One region of the Dehalobacter restrictus DSM 9455 genome, then DNA from elsewhere that is predicted to be linked to it. Evidence: riboswitches for the same ligand, from Rfam matches in the RefSeq annotation. Region 1 holds a riboswitch; each other region holds the start of a gene.
The links. Region 1 has a riboswitch for cobalamin ahead of DEHRE_RS01325 (precorrin-6A/cobalt-precorrin-6A reductase). Riboswitches for the same ligand answer to the same signal wherever they lie in the genome.

Region 1 (6,001 bases):
TGAGCACAATAAGATAAACAGCAAAGGCTACAAACGGACCAACAACCGCCATGGAAAATGTATTCGCTCCCAGAGTCGTAAGCCCTCCATGGGCCAGCAAAATAGCCTGGAATAATAAAACAATGATGCCAAGGATACTCATGATCGCCGGACCGAATAAAATTGCGCCTAACCCTGTTCCGGTGGGATGTGAACAGCTTCCGGTAACGGAGGGTATTTTCAGAGAGGATAAGACAAAGACAAACGCACCGGCCATCGCCAGCAGTAACTTCACTTTTGAAGATTCTGTCGTCAACTTACGCAGGGAATACAAACCATAAGCTAAAAACGGGATTGTCAGGACACCCCAGGAAATACACCAAACCGGGGGCAAAAAACCTTCCATAATATGCATGGCGAAAACGTTTTGAGGCAATAAGATCAGCATCAACGTAATGCTTGCGATCATCATTATTCTTTTACTATTCATTAGCGTCACCTTTCTTTTTATCCAAAATTTTTAATGAATTATTTTAAAATATTCTCATCAATCCATGTTATTAATTCGTCAATATTATTCATGATTAAACCATAGCCAGCTTTATTTTTCCGTATCAGCAGAATTTCTAACCCCAATTCTAAAGCTGACGATATTTTTGTATCCGTTCCGCCGGCAAGCCCGCTATCCTTTGTCAAAACGATGTCCGCTCCGTAAAACTTAAACAGTGCTTTATTAATATCTTTGGAAAAAGGACCTTGCATGGCCAGGATGTCCCGGGGATGAATGCCTAAATCCTGACATTTCTGCACCAGACAGCCTTCGGGAAGAACGCGGACAATGAAACGGGCCATACCGGCAAAGGGGCTATGCACAATACTTTCCAGTTGATGACTGCCGGTAGTGATAAAAACTTTTACCTGCCGTTCTTTCTTCTGGTATAATGTGCTAATGCGCTCATTCAGACAAAGCAGCGCTTCCTCCCAATTACATGCCTGAGAAATTAAGGGACTATCCGGAATATTGGTTTCAGGCCTTTCTAGCCTAAGATAAGGGACTCCGGATTGTTTGCAAAATTGACTTAGCGAAACAAACTTATCACTGGAAGGATGGCTGATATCGACAATAACAGAAGGCAGCGTCAGGTTGTCTTTGCCAATCCAAGCCGACTTCTTGATGAAGTTGATCCCCCTGTTTTGGAGATGTTCACTAATCTCACGAGCTGCAGGCGTTTCTCCCAGAAGGATGATCATTTTAACCTCCATAGCTAATAACAAAATCCGAAAAACAAAAAAACTCTTTACCATGAAAGGGTAAAGAGTCTAACCTGTATCAAAAAACGGTAAGAATCCAGAAAACACAGAGTATTCACCTCCCTAACATCCCGTAGGTTGCCGTAGCGGCTGGCAAGAGCAGGTTTCCTGGCTCAAGATCATCATCGACTCACGTCTTCCCAGGCAAATCCCAGTGACATTTTTGTGGATCGACTCCCTCGTACAGTGGCGGGTACCGCGTCAGCATTCACTGACTTCCCTTTTCAGTTCTTGCCCTCGGGCAAGAATCGCTCATTACCACATATTCAATTTTTCTATTATTATATCTTATAAAAGAGCTTATGTCACGAACAAATTTGGACTTATTGTTTGAAGTCCTTAAAACCTCAATTGACTTTGTAAATGCAACCTATACATTACTGGGTGATTGCATTTAAATCTTCAAACAGGATAGTGGCATTAAGTCTTACAATCGAAAGTCTCCTTTTTCTTCACTCCCCCATGGGGGAGTGATTGCATTTAGTCTGGCAATATTCCGACAAGAACTTTAGGATGTGTTCTGCGGGAATCTTTGAGTCAAAGGAGAATTTACCATGGCAAAAAACAAGCATCTCACTGATTCGGAGCGTCTACAAATTGAGCAGCTACTGCGAGAGGGCGTATCTCTTAAGCGGATTGCCGTCACCCTTGAAAAAAGCGCATCCACCATTTCCCGTGAAATTCGCGCCCGCGCCATTGAAAGCAATAAATATGCGCCATACCGTATCCATAACCGCTGCGCCAATCTCAATGTCTGCCAAAAAATGCAGATCTGCTCCGACAAGCCTAATTGCACAAGAAAGTGTTCCCGCTGTAATTACTGCAATGCCGTATGCGAGGAATTCGAGGAGCGACGCTGCCACAGGCTTTATGATCCACCGTATGTCTGCAACGGTTGTCTTGAAGCTTACCAGTGTGTCCTACGGAAAAAGTATTACCTCCACAGAAATGCTCATGAGGCATACCGAGAGATGCTGGTGGAATCCCGCTCCGGTGCAAATATTACCGAGGATGAACTGCTCTACCTTGACGAATGGATCAGTCCCCTCATCCAGCGTGGGCAATCTGTTCATCACATCGCAGTCCACAATGCCGACAGGCTTATCGTCAGTGAGAAATCCATCTACCGCTATGTTTCCGGCGGACTCTTTAAGGCGAGAAACATTGACATGCCCCGGGTCTGCCGCCTTAAGCCCAGAAAAACCAAAACGGTGGAGCATAAAATCGACAGCACCTGCAGGCTTGGCCGCACCTACGCCGACTTCCTGGCCTTTACGGAAGCATCAGACGCTCCGGTCGTTGAGATAGATTCAGTTATCGGGCGTGTCGGTGGAAAGGTCCTGCTCACGATGATGTTCAAGTCCTGTGACTTGATGCTGGCCTTCATCAGGGAACGCAATACCTCCCAGTCCGTTATCGACGTCTTCAACTGCCTAGACGAAACTCTTAGCAGAGAGGTGTTCAGCCGCCTTCTTTCCGTTTGCCTCACTGACAACGGTTCAGAGTTTTCAAACCCGAAAGCTTTGGAGTATGATGCACAGGGCCGCCGCAGGACGCGGCTGTACTACTGCGACCCATTCGCATCATACCAGAAGCCCAACGTGGAGTTGAACCACGAGTTCATTAGGAAAATATTGCCCAAAGGCACATCGTTTGACGCCCTGTGCCAAGGGGATATTGACCTTATGATGTCGCATATCAACTCCTATTCCAGGGAGAAACTGGGCGACAAATCGCCGTTGGATGTGTTTAGTTTCATCTACGGGTACGATGATGTCCTTAAAAACCTGGGAATCAGCAGGATTCCTGCTAATAAAATCCTGCTGAAGCCGTCGCTTTTGAAAAAATAATTTCAGTATCATTTAACCCGCAGAACACATCCATACCGATCCTGATCAAGGGGACGCGGTTACTCTGTCCGAAAAACGATTTCCGGGTACCCCTTTTATTAGTATACTCTTTTTTAGAACTCGGCTGGCAGATTTTCACTCCATATAATCTGAATCGGCTATTTTTAACAGGTACTATACCTGTTATTCCCAGTATTTTGACAGACTCAATGAAACCCCACTATATTTACTCTGTCAAAGGTTGCATTTACTTTGACCGCTCACCGAAGTCCTTAAAATCCTTAAAATTTATTCGTATCACTAGCTCAAAAGCAATGAACCTTGAGCCAGAAGACCTGCTTGCAGCATATTGACCCTCTACTTTAACACTACTTTCTTAAAGCCGCCATAGTCTTTAGCCATTTGGGTATAGACTTCGCCATTTTTTACCGCTGTAACGGTCTGATAGAATCCGGGGTTTTTCTTATCAATCATTACTGAACTGGTTTTGCCGGTTTCGTCTACTGCATTTTTGGCATGAATGGCATTAAACAACGAACAATCACAAACTAATATCTTCATAATGCTTCAATTATTCATCGCTGGGCAGGAGTCGTTTTTGTTGGCGCACCGGCTGTCTATATTTTGTTAAACTTTGATAACCGCTCCTACGGTGTCTTCAACCTTCGTGGTAAAAATATTCTTTTTCAGTAATATCCGAAAAAAGCTTTTGCTGGGCTATCCCGACATTATTAAAATATTTACATTGCCGAATAGCTTAATACAACGTTCAACCATTAAATCGGTCTGCTTGCGTTTGGTAATATCCGTTTTACAGACTGCCACTGACTGACCCTTTTTCTTTAAGTCATTATTCGGAACAATGGCCTTGGGCATTGGCACAGTAATATTAGTAGTTATCGTCATGAAAGTGACCGGCAAGAATTTTGCCGTTTAAAAGGTGTCATCGTAGCGAACGCAGTTGGGTTTGCTTCTATGGGGTTGTTTATGCCCTTATTGAATATTGCCCCTCAAATACAATCCCAACCTCTTACCAATCTGTTTGCTCTAATAGTTTTGACTATCTTTGGCGTGATAACATTTTTTAATCCTTAAAAAATACGGTAGATTTATTTAAATTTGTATCAAAGCAATTCTACTGAATCCCCAACCCGGATACGCCCTTCTTTTACAACACGGCCAAAACGCCCTTCCCGACTAACTATATATGGCCTTCCATGCTCTTTGTATTGTTCCTTCCCAACATACAAGATTTTCACTTCCGCCTCGCCAAGGCGAACGATCCGTCCAACGAGCAGTTTCTCTAAAGGAACATCCGCAATTGTAACATTTTCCGTATATCCATCCTCTAAGACTTCTTTTTGCTTCTCCTCCGACACCTTGGTCAAAGCTTCCAGGGAAAATACTGACTTGCCGGTCCCAATCACCGCCATGGGCAGACCGTGTAAAAACTCATCCTTAATTTACAGTTATAAAATTGATTTACCAATAATTGCTCTTGTTGTACTACAAATATAAAAATACAAAGGTCTTTTACCCCAGTACTTCAATCAATTTCTTTACTCCCAGTATGTTTATTACTCTTTTAATATTATAAGACAGCATTATCAAACTGATTTCAACTTCTACTTTTTCAAAGCCTTTCATCAGCAAATATGCTGCATTCATTGTCCGTTTTATTGTTCCAAATGGATGTTCAGATAAACATCTTCTCAAGAAATACTTTTCTGCATTTTCCTTTAATCGTTTTTGCATTTCTTCTAATATTTCTTCATGTTCCCATCTCTGAATTTCTCTTCCGGTCTTATTTTCTGTGCACTGACTTCTGATTTTGCAATATTTACAACCTTTTGTGTAATAGCTCCTTATTATCTTACCGTTTTTATTTGTTTGTTTTCTGTATGTTAGTTCTTGCTTCCCTGGACATATGTATATGTCTTTTTCTTTTATGTACTCAAATTTCTCGAGCTTATAGCCTTTTCCGCCACTTACTTCTGGCTTGGATACGTAGGGAACCATTCCATTATCTATACAGGCTTTGATTTCAGTTGACTTGTAATATCCTTTGTCTGCTAAAACATCTATGTTTTCAGTTTGCAGTATGTCCTGCGCTTTTAATGCCATGATAGACAGTTGATTTATGTCGCTTACTTCATTTGTTACTTTATAGTCTAATATCAGTTTGTTTCTCTCATCTACTATCGTTTGTATATTGTAGCAGACTTCCATTTTACGGTTGTTCATCATTAGTCTACTGTTTGGATCTGTGCTTGATATTTGGGTTTCTCCCGTTTCTTCCATCTTAGCCTTTAGGGTTTCATATTTTTCTTTGCGTTTTTTAATTGTCTCAATTCTCTCTTGCAGCTCTTCTTTCGTTATCGTTTTTGTGTCTTCTTCATTCTTATCATTTTCTTCAATTTCCTTCAGGTATTCGTTTATCTGCTTCTCAATTTCTTTTATCCTTGCAACAGCTTTTTCTTTTACAACGTTTTGTTTTTTTGAGTTTACTGCTTTAAATTTACTTCCATCTACCGATACTATTTCTCCCCCAAACATTGATAGTTTCTTACAGAGCAGCGTGAATTCTTTAAATACTTTTGGAATTTCTTCTTTGTTGTCTTTCCTGAAGTTTGCTATCGTTTTGTGATCCGGCCTTAGACTCTTTAGAAGCCACATTACCTCTAGATTTCTATGACATTCCTTTTCAAGCTTTCTACTCGATCTTATGGCATTGATGTACCCATACAGGTATAGTTTGAGCAGATCCTTTGGGTTATATGGAGGGCGCCCCGTTTCACTTGTTTTGGAATACTTAAATTCTGTTTCTATATTATCTACAAATGCATCAATAAACTGAACCT
Region 2 (6,001 bases), 300 kb from region 1:
AAAAATTCCAACAGGGGTACCACCTTTGCAAACGGTATACCACCCCATGATCAGGAGCGTCAAGATTGACACCGCAACGGAATCAGCCCAGAGACAGACCCCCAAAACCGAAACGGCTAAGACTAGCTTTTGCAATGGATTTGTTTGTTTAAGCTTGGATAAATAAGCGTATTTATCGATGTAAATCATTGTTTACCGGTTCTTCCTTTTTCTTACGACCCCGCAGATAACCTAACCCGTAGCCCAAAACACCTGCTCCGACAGCTGCCTGAAGCGCAAACAACAAGCTTTCAATTTCTCCGCTGGGCGGCTCCCAAATCGGTGAGAACCAGGGCTGGTAATTCCCGTTAAGTTCTGTTATAGCTTGTTCAGCTTGGCTGTCAGCTCCAGCAAATTCCGCATTTTTTTGCACAATGAGGGGTACAACAGCAAGCGCTATGACAATCGTAATTAAAATAATATTTGTGATGATAACCCGATTTTTATTCTTCGGTTTCATCGTTTCTACAGACATTTTCAGACCCCCTTTGAAAGTATTTTTAAGTCTTTAAGCTCATCCCCGGCATAGGATGAAATCGCCTTAAATATTAGCACTGTCAAAATACCTTCACTGATCGCCAATGGTACTTGCGTTAAGGCAAAAATACCTAAAAACTTGGTAAGTGATGCCATAGCGCCGCCTGTTCCAGCAGGAAACGCCAGTGCAAGCTGCACCGATGTCGTGACGTAAGTTAATAAATCCCCAAGTGCGGCAGCGAGAAACACGGCAAGCCACTGCGGTCCATTTGCTTTCTTCACAATTTTGTATGTAGCAAAAGCCACCAGCGGCCCCACAATGCCCATCGAAAAAGTATTTGCTCCCAATGTTGTCAATCCGCCATGAGCCAGTAAAACAGCCTGAAACAGCAGTATGATCAGGCCAATTACGGCCATTGCGGTTGGTCCGAACAAGATAGCGCCAAAGCCAACCCCCGTAGGATGCGAACTGCTTCCTGTAACGGAAGGAATCTTCAGGGAAGACAAAACAAAAGCAAAGGCGCCTGCCATCGCCAAAAGCATTAATGTTTTGGGATGCTCTCCAACAGTTCTTCTGATAGAAAAAAAACCTGCCAGAACAAAAGGTATTGCCAAAGCACCCCAGGTAATACACCAACCCGCAGGAAGGAAGCCCTCCATGATATGCATGGCATATGTCTGCTGGGGCAAGAACATAAACATAAGTACGAGACCCATTATCCAAATCTTTTTATTTATCATCGTCAAACTCTCCTATATAAGATATGAAACAAAAAACCTCTCAACATCTTACGTCGAGAGGCTCATATGCTAGGAAGTTTTCCTCGGTAGTCTTGCACATAACATCCCCCTCTCTATCACTCGTAGAGTATATGGTGAGACACTAAAACAGGTAGGTCTTCTGGCTTAAGCATCATCGATCTTCAGACCTTCCCAGTTTCCCAGTGGTATACCTGAAGAACTCCACTTTCACAGCGGCGTGACCGCGCGGGCTTCTACCCGACTTTCCTTATTCATTGAATGGTACGCTTATCAGCTTCATTCAACACCTGTTCTGCCTATTCAGTTTTAATCCTGATTCATTATATCGCTCTTTCGACAAGGAATCAATATTATTTTTACTTTAGCCTTGAACATATTAATTGAAGTATCTTTACCTCCATCAATTCTATTTGTGGTAGGGTTCCCCTTTGCTGATCTTGCACGCCCGGTAAATCTGCTCCAGCAGGATAAGCCTGATCATCTGGTGCGGAAAGGTAAGCTTCGAGAACGACCACCGGTAATCGGCGCGTTTTCGGATTTCATCTGCCGTACCAAGAGATCCGCCAATCACAAAAGTGATCCGGCTCTGGCCTGAAAGCCCTTTTTCATCAAACAAAACGGCAAGTTCGGGTGAAGAAAGTTCCTTTCCCAGAAGATCCAGCAAAACCACATAATCCTGAGGTGAAATTAATTTAAGAACCTTTTCAGCTTCTTTCTGTTTTACTCTTGCTTCGTCGGCAGCTGATGCCCTTTCGGGGCATGGTTCGTCCTCAACTTCAATCATCTCAAGCCGGATGTACGCGCCAAGACGCTTGGCGTATTCCTTCAGCCCTTCTTTTAAATATTTTTCTTTGATTTTCCCTACCGCTAGAACTTTGATCTGCAGCATGTTTTCTCCAACTCCAGTCACTATGTTTGCTCCAAACATTTGCAATCAAAAACTTGAAGGTTAAATCTCTCTGATATTGGATTATTTACAATGAAGATTTTTTTCAAAAGTGTTAATAATATTGATGGAGGTGAAAAAAAATGAGCAAAACAAATGAAAGCAAAAAAAAGCTGCTGCAGAATCTAAAAATGGAGGCTGCGGCTGAAATCGGCCATCTTGATTTTGTAAGGGAAAATAACGATCACTATAAAGGCGATGTTACTGCCAGACAGAATGGTCTGGAAGGAGGCCCGATCGGCGGCCAGATGGTCAAAAAAATGATCGCCTATGCCAAACAGCAGATGAAATAGAATAACGGACTCATTTAGTATTCCTAATCTACTTCAATAAATATTCAAAACTTCTTCAGCCTACAATACTGAAGAGGTTTTTTGTTATATAATCTTCTGTTCGGAATACGACTGCTCTGTACCTTCTTCAGTGTTATGCAAAGCTGCCGCTCCCTCGCCGGGTGCAGATTGCATTTGCCCGGCGTTGTTATTCATTTTATTTCTATTGTTTGTATTGGCATTATTGACTGCTGCCGCCTTTTCCATATTTTTGAAAGCGACTGAAAGCATCAGTTTAATTCTGTTGATCTGATTCACCTGGCTGGCACCCGGATCGTAATCGATTGGCACAATATTCGCCAGCGGGTAGCGCCGTTTAAGTTCGCGGACCATCCCTTTACCCGTGATATGATTTGGCAGGCAGGCAAACGGCTGCAGACAGGTGACGTTTGTTGCTCCGCTTTCTATCAGTTCCAGCATTTCCGCGGTCAGGAACCAGCCTTCGCCGGTCTGATGTCCGAGATGCATGATTTTGCCGGCCATATCGGCCAACTCATAAATCGATTTGGGAGGATGGAAACGGTTGCTCTTCGCCAGAGTGCGTTTCATTACCCGGCGGTAGTTTTCCAACCGCCAGATAATATAGCGGCTGATAAGCTCGCTTTTCAGTGAGCCAGCGAGTTCTTTTCTTCTGAATATCGTTCCATACGCACAGTACATAAAGAAATCCATCAGGTCCGGCAGAACGGCTTCGGCGCCTTCCTTTTCCAGGACATCGACAATAAAGTTATTGGCAAATGGATGAAATTTGACGAGGATCTCGCCAACCACTCCAACCTTTGGTTTTTTGACATTGGAGATTTCAATATGATCAAAGTCCTTGATAATCCGGCGGATATTCCGGTGATATTCCCGCAGGTTCATCGCAGCCAGGGTCGGCTTCAGGTCCTTCAGCCATTTGGCCAGGAGATCATTCGTTTCTCCTTTATTTTTCTCATAGGGTCGTATGGCATTGGTTACGCGCATCAGCAGATCGCCATAAACCGTAGCCATCACGCAACGCTTGATCATCTTCATGGAAAGTTTGAACCCGGGATTGGACTCCAGACCGCCGGCATTAAGGGAAATAACCGGAATCTGTTCCATGCCGGCATCTTTTAAGGCTTTACGGATAAAGCCAATATAATTACTGGCCCGGCAGCCGCCGCCTGTTTGCGACATGATAACTGCCGTCTTGTTTAGGTCGTAACGGCCTGATTTCAGCGCCGCCATAATTTGACCGACAACTAAGATTGACGGATAGCAGGCATCGTTATGCACATGCAGAAGTCCCTGTTCGACGACATCCATCTCGACATCAGGCAGAATCTCTATCTTATAGCCTTCCAAACGGGTGGCTTCTTCAATCAGTTCAAAATGGATCGGTGCCATCTGCGGAGAAAGAATCGTATACTCATGCTTCATTTCTTCTGTAAACATGACTCTTTTGGGTGTCTCAAAAAGCTTATGCGCATGAATTTCTTTTTTGTCTCTTTCCTTCATTGCAGCGAGCAATGACCGTATCCGGATACGAATAGCGCCCAGATTATTGATCTCATCAATTTTGACCAGGGTATAGGTCTTTCTGTACTGGTGCAGTATCTCCTGAACCTGATCCGTGGTGACGGCATCCAGTCCGCATCCGAACGAATTCAATTGGACAAGTTCCAAGTCATCCCTGCTTGCCACAAAACTTGCTGCCGCATACAGCCTGGAGTGGTAAACCCATTGGTCGAGGACGCGCAGAGGCCTTTCCACCTGACCAAGATGAGCGACAGAATCTTCAGTCAGCACAGCGATCCCCAGACCGGTAATCATCTCTGGAATCCCGTGGTTAATCTCCGGATCGGTATGATACGGCCGACCGGCAAGTACGATGCCTTTCAGGTTGTTCTTTTGCAAATAGTCCAATACTTCTTCCGCTTTGTTTCTGAGGTCCTGGCGAACAGCATCTCTTTCGGCAAAAGCCTTATCTACAGCACTTGCTGCCTCTTGTCGTGTTATACCTATCGCTTTAAATTCTTCATAGATCCGAACTTTTAAACGTGCCATATCATCAATCGGCAGGAACGGGAAAATAAACGCAACTTCTTTGTTCCTTATTTCATCCACATTGGCATGAAGGGATTCCGGATAAGAAGTGACAATCGGGCAGTTGTAATTATTATTGGCACCAGCCAGCTCTTTTTCATCCCTCGGAAGGCACGGATAAAAAATCCGCTTGACCCCTTTGTTCAGAAGGTCCTTAATATGCCCGTTGGCCAGTTTGGCCGGATAGCACAGCGACTCGGAAGCTACGGTCTCCATGCCGAGCTCAAATATCTTTTTCGAGGAGCGGCCGGACAAAATAACTCTAAAACCGAGCTCCGTTAGCAGCGTATACCAGAACGGATAATGCTCATACATATTCAGGACCCGTGGAATCCCGATCTCGCCACGGGCTGCTTCTTCCTTCTTCAGTGGTTTATAGGCAAAAAGACGCTCATATTTATAGGCAAAAAGGTTCGGAATATCCTCAGAGGTGCTTTCCAGTCCGGCTCCGCGTTCGCAGCGGTTTCCTGTCAGAAACTCCCTGCCGTCCGAGAATTGGTTGACCGTCAGCAGGCAATTATTGCCGCATAAGCCACAGTGGCGCGTACGGGTCTCGGTATGGAAATCCTCCAGTTCATTTTCACCAAGCAGGGTAGTCTGTTCTCCGGCCTGATAATGGTCGCGGGCGATAAGAGCTGCTCCGAACGCGCCCATGATACCGGCAATGTCCGGACGAATGACCTGGCGGCCGGTGACACGTTCAAAACTTCTTAAAACAGCATCGTTATTAAACGTTCCGCCCTGAACAACGATTTTCTTGCCAACTTCGGAAGAATTGTGCAAGCGGATGACTTTGTACAACGCATTTTTGACGACTGAATACGAGATCCCGGCCGCGATGCTGCCGATATCCGCGCCTTCTTTTTGGACCTGTTTGATTTTGGAATTCATAAATACGGTGCAACGGGTACCCAAATCGACCGGGGTCTTGGAAAATAAACCTCTTTGCACAAATTCCGAGAGAGATAAACTTAGGGACTGGGCCAGCGTCTCGATAAACGACCCACAGCCCGAAGAACATGCTTCATTCAGCATGATATTGTGAATAACGCCGTCGCGGATCTGCATGCATTTCATGTCCTGGCCACCGATATCGAGGATAAAGTCAACACCGGGCAGAAAATATTCGGCGCCCTTAAGGTGGGCAACCGTTTCTATTTCTCCGTGATCAACTTTGAGGGCAGCCTTTAGCAGGGCTTCTCCATAACCGGTCACGACGGAACCGCCAATCGTGGCTCCAGACGGCAAAGCCTGATAAAGCTTTTGCAGAGCAGAAACCGTAGATTTTAACGGACTTCCTCCGTTGCTTCCATAATGGGAATAAAGCAAATTGCCATCTCCATCGATCAGGGCAAGTTTCGTCGTGGTCGATCCG
Region 3 (6,001 bases), 1.2 Mb from region 1:
CTGTTTTAACGGCTACAGACCCCAACGGTAACATTTTAAAAGTTCGGGTTGTAGGGTATGCTACGGAAACACCATCCTATATTCAATCAGTTTTGAGAGGGGATTTTCTGAAGCAATTTATAGGTAAATCTGTAGATGAACCGCTGGAAATTGGACGGGATATCGACAAGGTGACCAGTGCTACGCTATCATCAAGAGGAATTACCGATGCAGTCCGCCAGGCTAGTCATGGGCTGGGTAGAAACCAATTTGCCTTGAATATTTCTGAGCCTTCGGAGAATATTAATTTGGGGATTAAAGAAATAGGTTTGGCTTTATTAATATTTGCAACGATTATAGGAGTGCGTTTGAAAATCAATAAGCTGCGCTGGGTAGTTATTATATGCAGTATATTTTTTACAGGTTTCTGGTTTAACTGCTCAATTTCACTTGCAAACATTGCCAGCGGATTAATGGGATTCTTCCCAGCTTTTAAACAAAATCTTTTTTGGTATATTTTGATCGTCGGGATTCCATTAATTATTTTCTTAAGCGGAAAGAATCTATATTGTTATTGGTTATGTCCTTTTGGAGGAATTCAGGAGATACTGGCAAAAATCGGAGGCGGAAAACTAAAATGTAATCATAATATAGGAACATGGCTGCAAAAAATTAAATACATGTTAGTTTGGATCGTGCTGATTTTAAGCTTTTGCTTTAAATCACCGAGTGTAGGTGGCAGTTATGAGCCCTTTGGAGTCCTGTTCGGATTTCAGGGTGTGAGTGTGCAATGGATACTGCTCAGCATTATCCTGGTTGTATCGCTGTTTATCAGAAGATTTTGGTGTTTATACTTTTGTCCGGTCGGGGTGATCAATGAAATCATCATTAAAGCAAGACGGTTCGTAAATTCCCTTTTCCAAAAGAAACAGGAACAAGGTATTCTAACGAATAAAGGAAGGACACTATGAGGAACCTTGGCTCTAAGGAAGTATTTTTCTGTACTTTGACAGCGACAATCTTATTTTTAGTTATGGTCTTACTATTTAGCAACATAAAACAACTTTTATAACTATTCATCAGCGTTGAATTAAATAACGCAAAAAAAGCATGTTCATTATCTGCATACAGTATCCACGAAGAAAAAATAATAAATAATTAAATGAGGGTAGTTCTGTCTGCCTATATCTCTAATTATCAGGAGATTTAGGTAGACAAGGAAACAACATAATTACATTTTCACATATTAATTAGTCTAAGTATAAGGCTAAGTACAAGGGAGTGTAATCATGAGTGATAATGATCTACCGTGGCTGAAACACACAAAATTATTCCGGTCGCCAATAGATGGATGGAAGAAAGTTTTTGCGCATAGAGAAAGATTGTTATATCCCAAAGGAAGCATTATTATTAAACAAGGCATCACTATTGAGAAACTATTATATATTTTTACAGGGACGGTTGAATATTCGAAAGTTGACGAAGAAGGCAATGAGGTTCTCATTGATGTATTGGGTGCAAATAATTTATTTATGATTGCTCCATTGTTTACCGGTATTCCCCCTCTCGGTTCATTTACGGCTGTAGAAGACACAGTAGCAGCTGCAATTTCAATTCAGGAAATGAAAAGTTTGATGAAGTCTGATTTTACGCTTACTGAAGAGTTGCTCTACGACCTTTCAATGAAAAGTAATAACCACATAAGTCGGCTGCAAAAACATTACACTTACAAAGTAGACCATAGAATTATCGAAACTTTGTGTGCACTTGCAGATCAACAAGGGATGCAACTGTTTATCAATCAACAAGATTTGGCTGAACTTGCAGATACAACAAGAGTAACGGTGTCAAAATTATTTCGCGACTTAAAATCTGAGAACATTATACGGCCAATATATGGAGGGATCATTATACAGGATTATAGCCGCCTAAAAAACTGGCAGAAACATATTTAAAGATCTACAATTTAGACTAAATGAATTTATTATTGATGAAGAAATGATATTTTAGGAGGTTATTAAATGCCAACTTATGACTTTATTTGCGAAAAGTGTGGTCACAAGTTTTCAATTTTTTGTAGTGTAAGTTCAAGAGACAAACAAATATGTCCGCAGTGCACTGATGATAATATAACTCAGCGGTTTACAACGGTTAATGCCTATGGAGTCAAAGGTGGTAAAGCCTGTTCATCTGGGAAATGTAGTCCTGGCTGCAAATGTTAAAATCTGCACCATCTTTTCTCTTGACTTTTCTCCAATTTCATTTAGAATAATACGTAATAATCATATATTCTTTTTGGTGTCTCTTATGGAGAAGAATAGGGAATCAGGTGCAAATCCTGGACGGACCCACCGCTGTAAATAGTTGTGATGACTGTACAATGCCACTGAGAAATTGGGAAGGCACAGAAGTCGGTTAAAACTATGAGTCAGAAGACCTGCCAATAAAGATACGTAATGAAGCGACGGTAAAGTTTCAGTTTGAGGGATTAGAGTCCCTCAAACTGAAACTTTTTTATTAATGCTTCAGCAAGTTCAAAACGTATACGTTTTGAACACAAAACCACCCGTTACACGGGTGGAGACAAAGAATTATAAAAAAGAAATTCACCTTCCGCTATAATGATGAATGTTCAAGCCATCAAAAAGCAAAAAGGAAGGGGAATTTCTATGGATAAAAGTTTAGCACACACAAAATGGATGTGTAAATACCACATAGTATTTACACCAAAGTATAGGAGGCAGGTAATATATAAGCAGATCAAGTCAGATATAACGCAGATAATAAAGGAGCTTTGTAAATATAAAGGTGTAGAGATAATCGAAGGGCATGCAATGCCCGATCATATCCACCTGCTTGTATCAATTCCACCGAAGATGAGCGTATCAAGTTTCATGGGGTATTTGAAGGGAAAAAGCGCAATGATGATATTTGATCGGCATGCCAATTTGAAATATAAGTTTGGCAATCGCCATTTCTGGGCAACCGGGTACTATGTCAGTACTGTGGGACTAAATGAAGCGACCATAGCAAAATATGTAAGAGAACAGGAACTGCATGATCAGATAAATGATAAGGTAAGTGTCAAAGAGTTAGAAGACCCCTTCAGGGGTTAGCCAGGTAATAAATGCTGAATGGCTTGAACGAAGTGCAAGCCAGCACTTTTAGGTGCAGGCTTGCAATAAGCCCTTATAGGGCTAGAGCATGCCACCCGTTTTACGGGTGGTCATGACTTTGTATTTATTGCATTTAATATGGAGGTTTTCATCCTATGGAACCTGTGGTACAGCTTAAAATAGAAGCTCTTACTTTTCCACCGGAAACAAAAAAAGTATTAAAAGATATCGACTTAACCATTAATAAAGGAGATTTCATTGCCATTACAGGGGAAGCTGCATCGGGCAAATCGATGTTGCTCCATAGCATCACCGGAGCAGCGCCTCAATTTTTCAATGGACAGTTAAACGGCACCATTAAGGTGATGGGGAAAAACATTAATGAAATCCCCTTAGCAAAAATGTGCGATCACATCGGCTATATGATGCAGGAGCCGCAAAATCAGATTGTCAGTATCACGGTAGAAGAAGAAGTTGCTTTCGGTATTGCCAATATGGAACTTCCTTGGGAGGAAATTAAGCATAGAGTCAAAAAAACTTTACAATTCGTTGGACTGGAGGGTTTTGAACAAAGAAATACGGATGGACTGTCCGGCGGCCAAGCCCAAAGAGTGGTATTGGCAAGTGTTCTAGCGATGGAAACTCCCATTCTTGTTTTAGATCAGCCCACCGCAGAATTAGACGGAAAGGGAAAACAAGACCTCTATTCTCATATCGCTTATTTAAACAGAGAAAAAGGAGTTACCGTGATTATGGTGATGGACCGGGCCTGCGATATTCTCCCTTATACCAATCGTATTCTTATCATGGCTGAAGGAGCCATTCAAGAAGAATGCAGCCCTGATGACTATCTAGAACGGTTAAATAAAAAAATCAGCCCAGCAAAAAATATTACAGCAACAGATGAAACAATAATTGAAGTGAAGGATCTAACCTTTACCTATAAAGGGGATTTTAAGGGATGTGAAAAAATTGATTTGGCGATTAATCACGGTGATTTTATTGGGTTGATTGGACTCAATGGTTCAGGGAAAACGACGCTCTTAAAGTTAATAGAAGGTTTGCTTGTCCCGGATGCGGGTGCGATTCAAATATTTGGCAAACCCCTAACCAAAAGAAATTTAGCAACCATACGCAGTCAAATAGGTTTTCTGTTTCAAAACCCTGATCTTCAAATCTTTGCAAACACAGTAAAAGACGAGGTAGCATTTATTTTAAGAAAAAGAAAACTGCCGGAAGGGGAAATTGAAGAGAAGGTAAATGGAATTCTAGCTGAAGTCGGGCTGTTAGCATACGCCGATATCCATCCTCACAGGCTCAGCCGCTGCCAGCGTCAGAAACTGGCAATTGCCTCTGTTTTAGTAGGAGATCCTGAGATTATCATAGCTGATGAACCGACCTCAGGCTTAGATGAAGAACAAAGTGCCCTGATTATGGAGCTGCTTTCTGCATTTCAGCAACAAGGTAAAACGGTTATTCTCGTTACCCATGACCTGGGTTTGGCAAAACAATATACCAATCGTATTGTGGCGATGCATAAGCACCGTCTGGTATTGGATATTCCGACCCAAGAAATTGGTTCTTTTGAAAAAACATTGAAGGACATCGGGTTAGATTTTCAGAAGGAGGGCATTGCTAATGGCCTTCATTGAAAAAATTGATCCGCGCACGAAATTGGTATGGTGTTTAACACTGATCCTTACAGCTTTACTTTCGCAGAATCTGATCCAGGAAATTGGGATGATTGCATTGGTAATGATTACGGATTGTATTTTTTCTAACCATTTAAAAAAATATAAAATACTAGTACCTGTAATGCTTTTAGTTGCCTCGCAAATTATTGTCATACAGCTTTTGTTCTGCCGGGATGGAGAACTTCTTTGGCAGTGGGGAATCGTATCTGTTTATACTGGCGCTATTCCGGCTGCTGCTTTAGGTATTTCCCGCACTGCTGCCGTGACCTTTGCTGCTGTTCAGTTTATGACCTGGACTTCTGCCACAGATGCTGCTTTAATGCTCATATCATGGCATGTTCCTTATCGCTATGCCATGTTGGTCGTTATGACAAAGCGGTTTTTCCCTCTGATGCAAAAGGAATATCTGGCAATTTCAGAGAGTCAATCTGTTCGGGGTTATCCCTCTGAAGGGATTAAAAATAGAATAAAAAATCTTCCGTTAACGTTTATGCCGTTGCTATATCGTACAGTCCGGCATACTTCAGATATTGCTCTTTCGATGGAATTAAAAGGCTATGGCCGAAGCAAGCAGCGAACTTTTAGCAAACAATTGCATTTAAAAAGCTGGGAAATGATCAACATGATGGTTCTTGTCTTATTTTTCATTACAGTTAACTTAGTACCTTGATAACTCCAAAACACATGTAAACAATTTAACGAGAGGGAACAAGTAGATTTAGGGTTGACCTGGTACTAAAATATAAAAAATATTTTATTTTAGGAGGACATTATGAACAACAAATTTTTCAGAACCGACACCAAAGCACTCGTAGGATCCATTCTTTTAGGTATTGTCTTTGTCATAGCCTGTCAAGCTACAGGATTTATTGACAATCTTCTTCCCACAGGCAAAGCAGGCATGTACTTAATTAACGGTACGGTCTGGGCTTCCTTTACGGCACTCATCGTCCTGCTTTATAAACAGCCTGCCGGAATGATTGCAGGGGAAGTCGAAGCATTAATTTCCATGTGGTACAGCCCGCTGTGGATTGCTTTTATCTTCGCGAATGCCATCGGGTCACTTGCCGTATCATTCGTCGCAGCCAAGTGCTCCATGGAAAAATGGTGGCACCACATTCTCGCCCAATTTCTCTGCAATGTTTTAGGGAATGCTGTTGTTTGTATTGGATTAATCAATATTTACCAGTTACCCATCAAGGTTGCCGTAAT

Region 2: linked by a shared signal. The riboswitch ahead of DEHRE_RS13840 (energy-coupling factor ABC transporter permease) and the one ahead of DEHRE_RS01325 (precorrin-6A/cobalt-precorrin-6A reductase) in region 1 are both predicted to bind cobalamin.
Region 3: linked by a shared signal. The riboswitch ahead of tnpA (IS200/IS605 family transposase) and the one ahead of DEHRE_RS01325 (precorrin-6A/cobalt-precorrin-6A reductase) in region 1 are both predicted to bind cobalamin.

The regions. Positions count from the first base shown of each region.
Region 1 covers NZ_CP007033.1:259,095-265,095, reverse strand. The annotation lists gene DEHRE_RS01330 (energy-coupling factor ABC transporter permease) at 1-469, opposite strand, end outside; gene DEHRE_RS01325 (precorrin-6A/cobalt-precorrin-6A reductase) at 508-1,230, opposite strand; cobalamin riboswitch at 1,372-1,561, opposite strand; gene DEHRE_RS01320 (helix-turn-helix domain-containing protein) at 1,845-3,140, shown strand; gene DEHRE_RS14585 (hypothetical protein) at 3,498-3,701, opposite strand; gene DEHRE_RS14580 (hypothetical protein) at 3,858-4,046, opposite strand; gene DEHRE_RS01315 (MOSC domain-containing protein) at 4,265-4,573, opposite strand; gene DEHRE_RS01310 (IS1182 family transposase) at 4,674-6,001, opposite strand, start outside.
Region 2 covers NZ_CP007033.1:2,900,682-2,906,682, forward strand. The annotation lists gene cbiQ (cobalt ECF transporter T component CbiQ) at 1-189, opposite strand, end outside; gene DEHRE_RS13835 (energy-coupling factor ABC transporter substrate-binding protein) at 173-514, opposite strand; gene DEHRE_RS13840 (energy-coupling factor ABC transporter permease) at 517-1,257, opposite strand; cobalamin riboswitch at 1,391-1,584, opposite strand; gene rlmH (23S rRNA (pseudouridine(1915)-N(3))-methyltransferase RlmH) at 1,685-2,164, opposite strand; gene DEHRE_RS13850 (alpha/beta-type small acid-soluble spore protein) at 2,308-2,517, shown strand; gene DEHRE_RS13855 (2-hydroxyacyl-CoA dehydratase) at 2,602-6,001, opposite strand, start outside.
Region 3 covers NZ_CP007033.1:2,023,024-2,029,024, reverse strand. The annotation lists gene DEHRE_RS09705 (FMN-binding protein) at 1-950, shown strand, start outside; gene DEHRE_RS09700 (Crp/Fnr family transcriptional regulator) at 1,269-1,934, shown strand; gene DEHRE_RS14435 (FmdB family zinc ribbon protein) at 2,001-2,201, shown strand; cobalamin riboswitch at 2,259-2,438, shown strand; gene tnpA (IS200/IS605 family transposase) at 2,649-3,095, shown strand; gene DEHRE_RS09685 (ABC transporter ATP-binding protein) at 3,251-4,747, shown strand; gene DEHRE_RS09680 (energy-coupling factor transporter transmembrane component T family protein) at 4,734-5,459, shown strand; gene DEHRE_RS09675 (hypothetical protein) at 5,562-6,001, shown strand, end outside.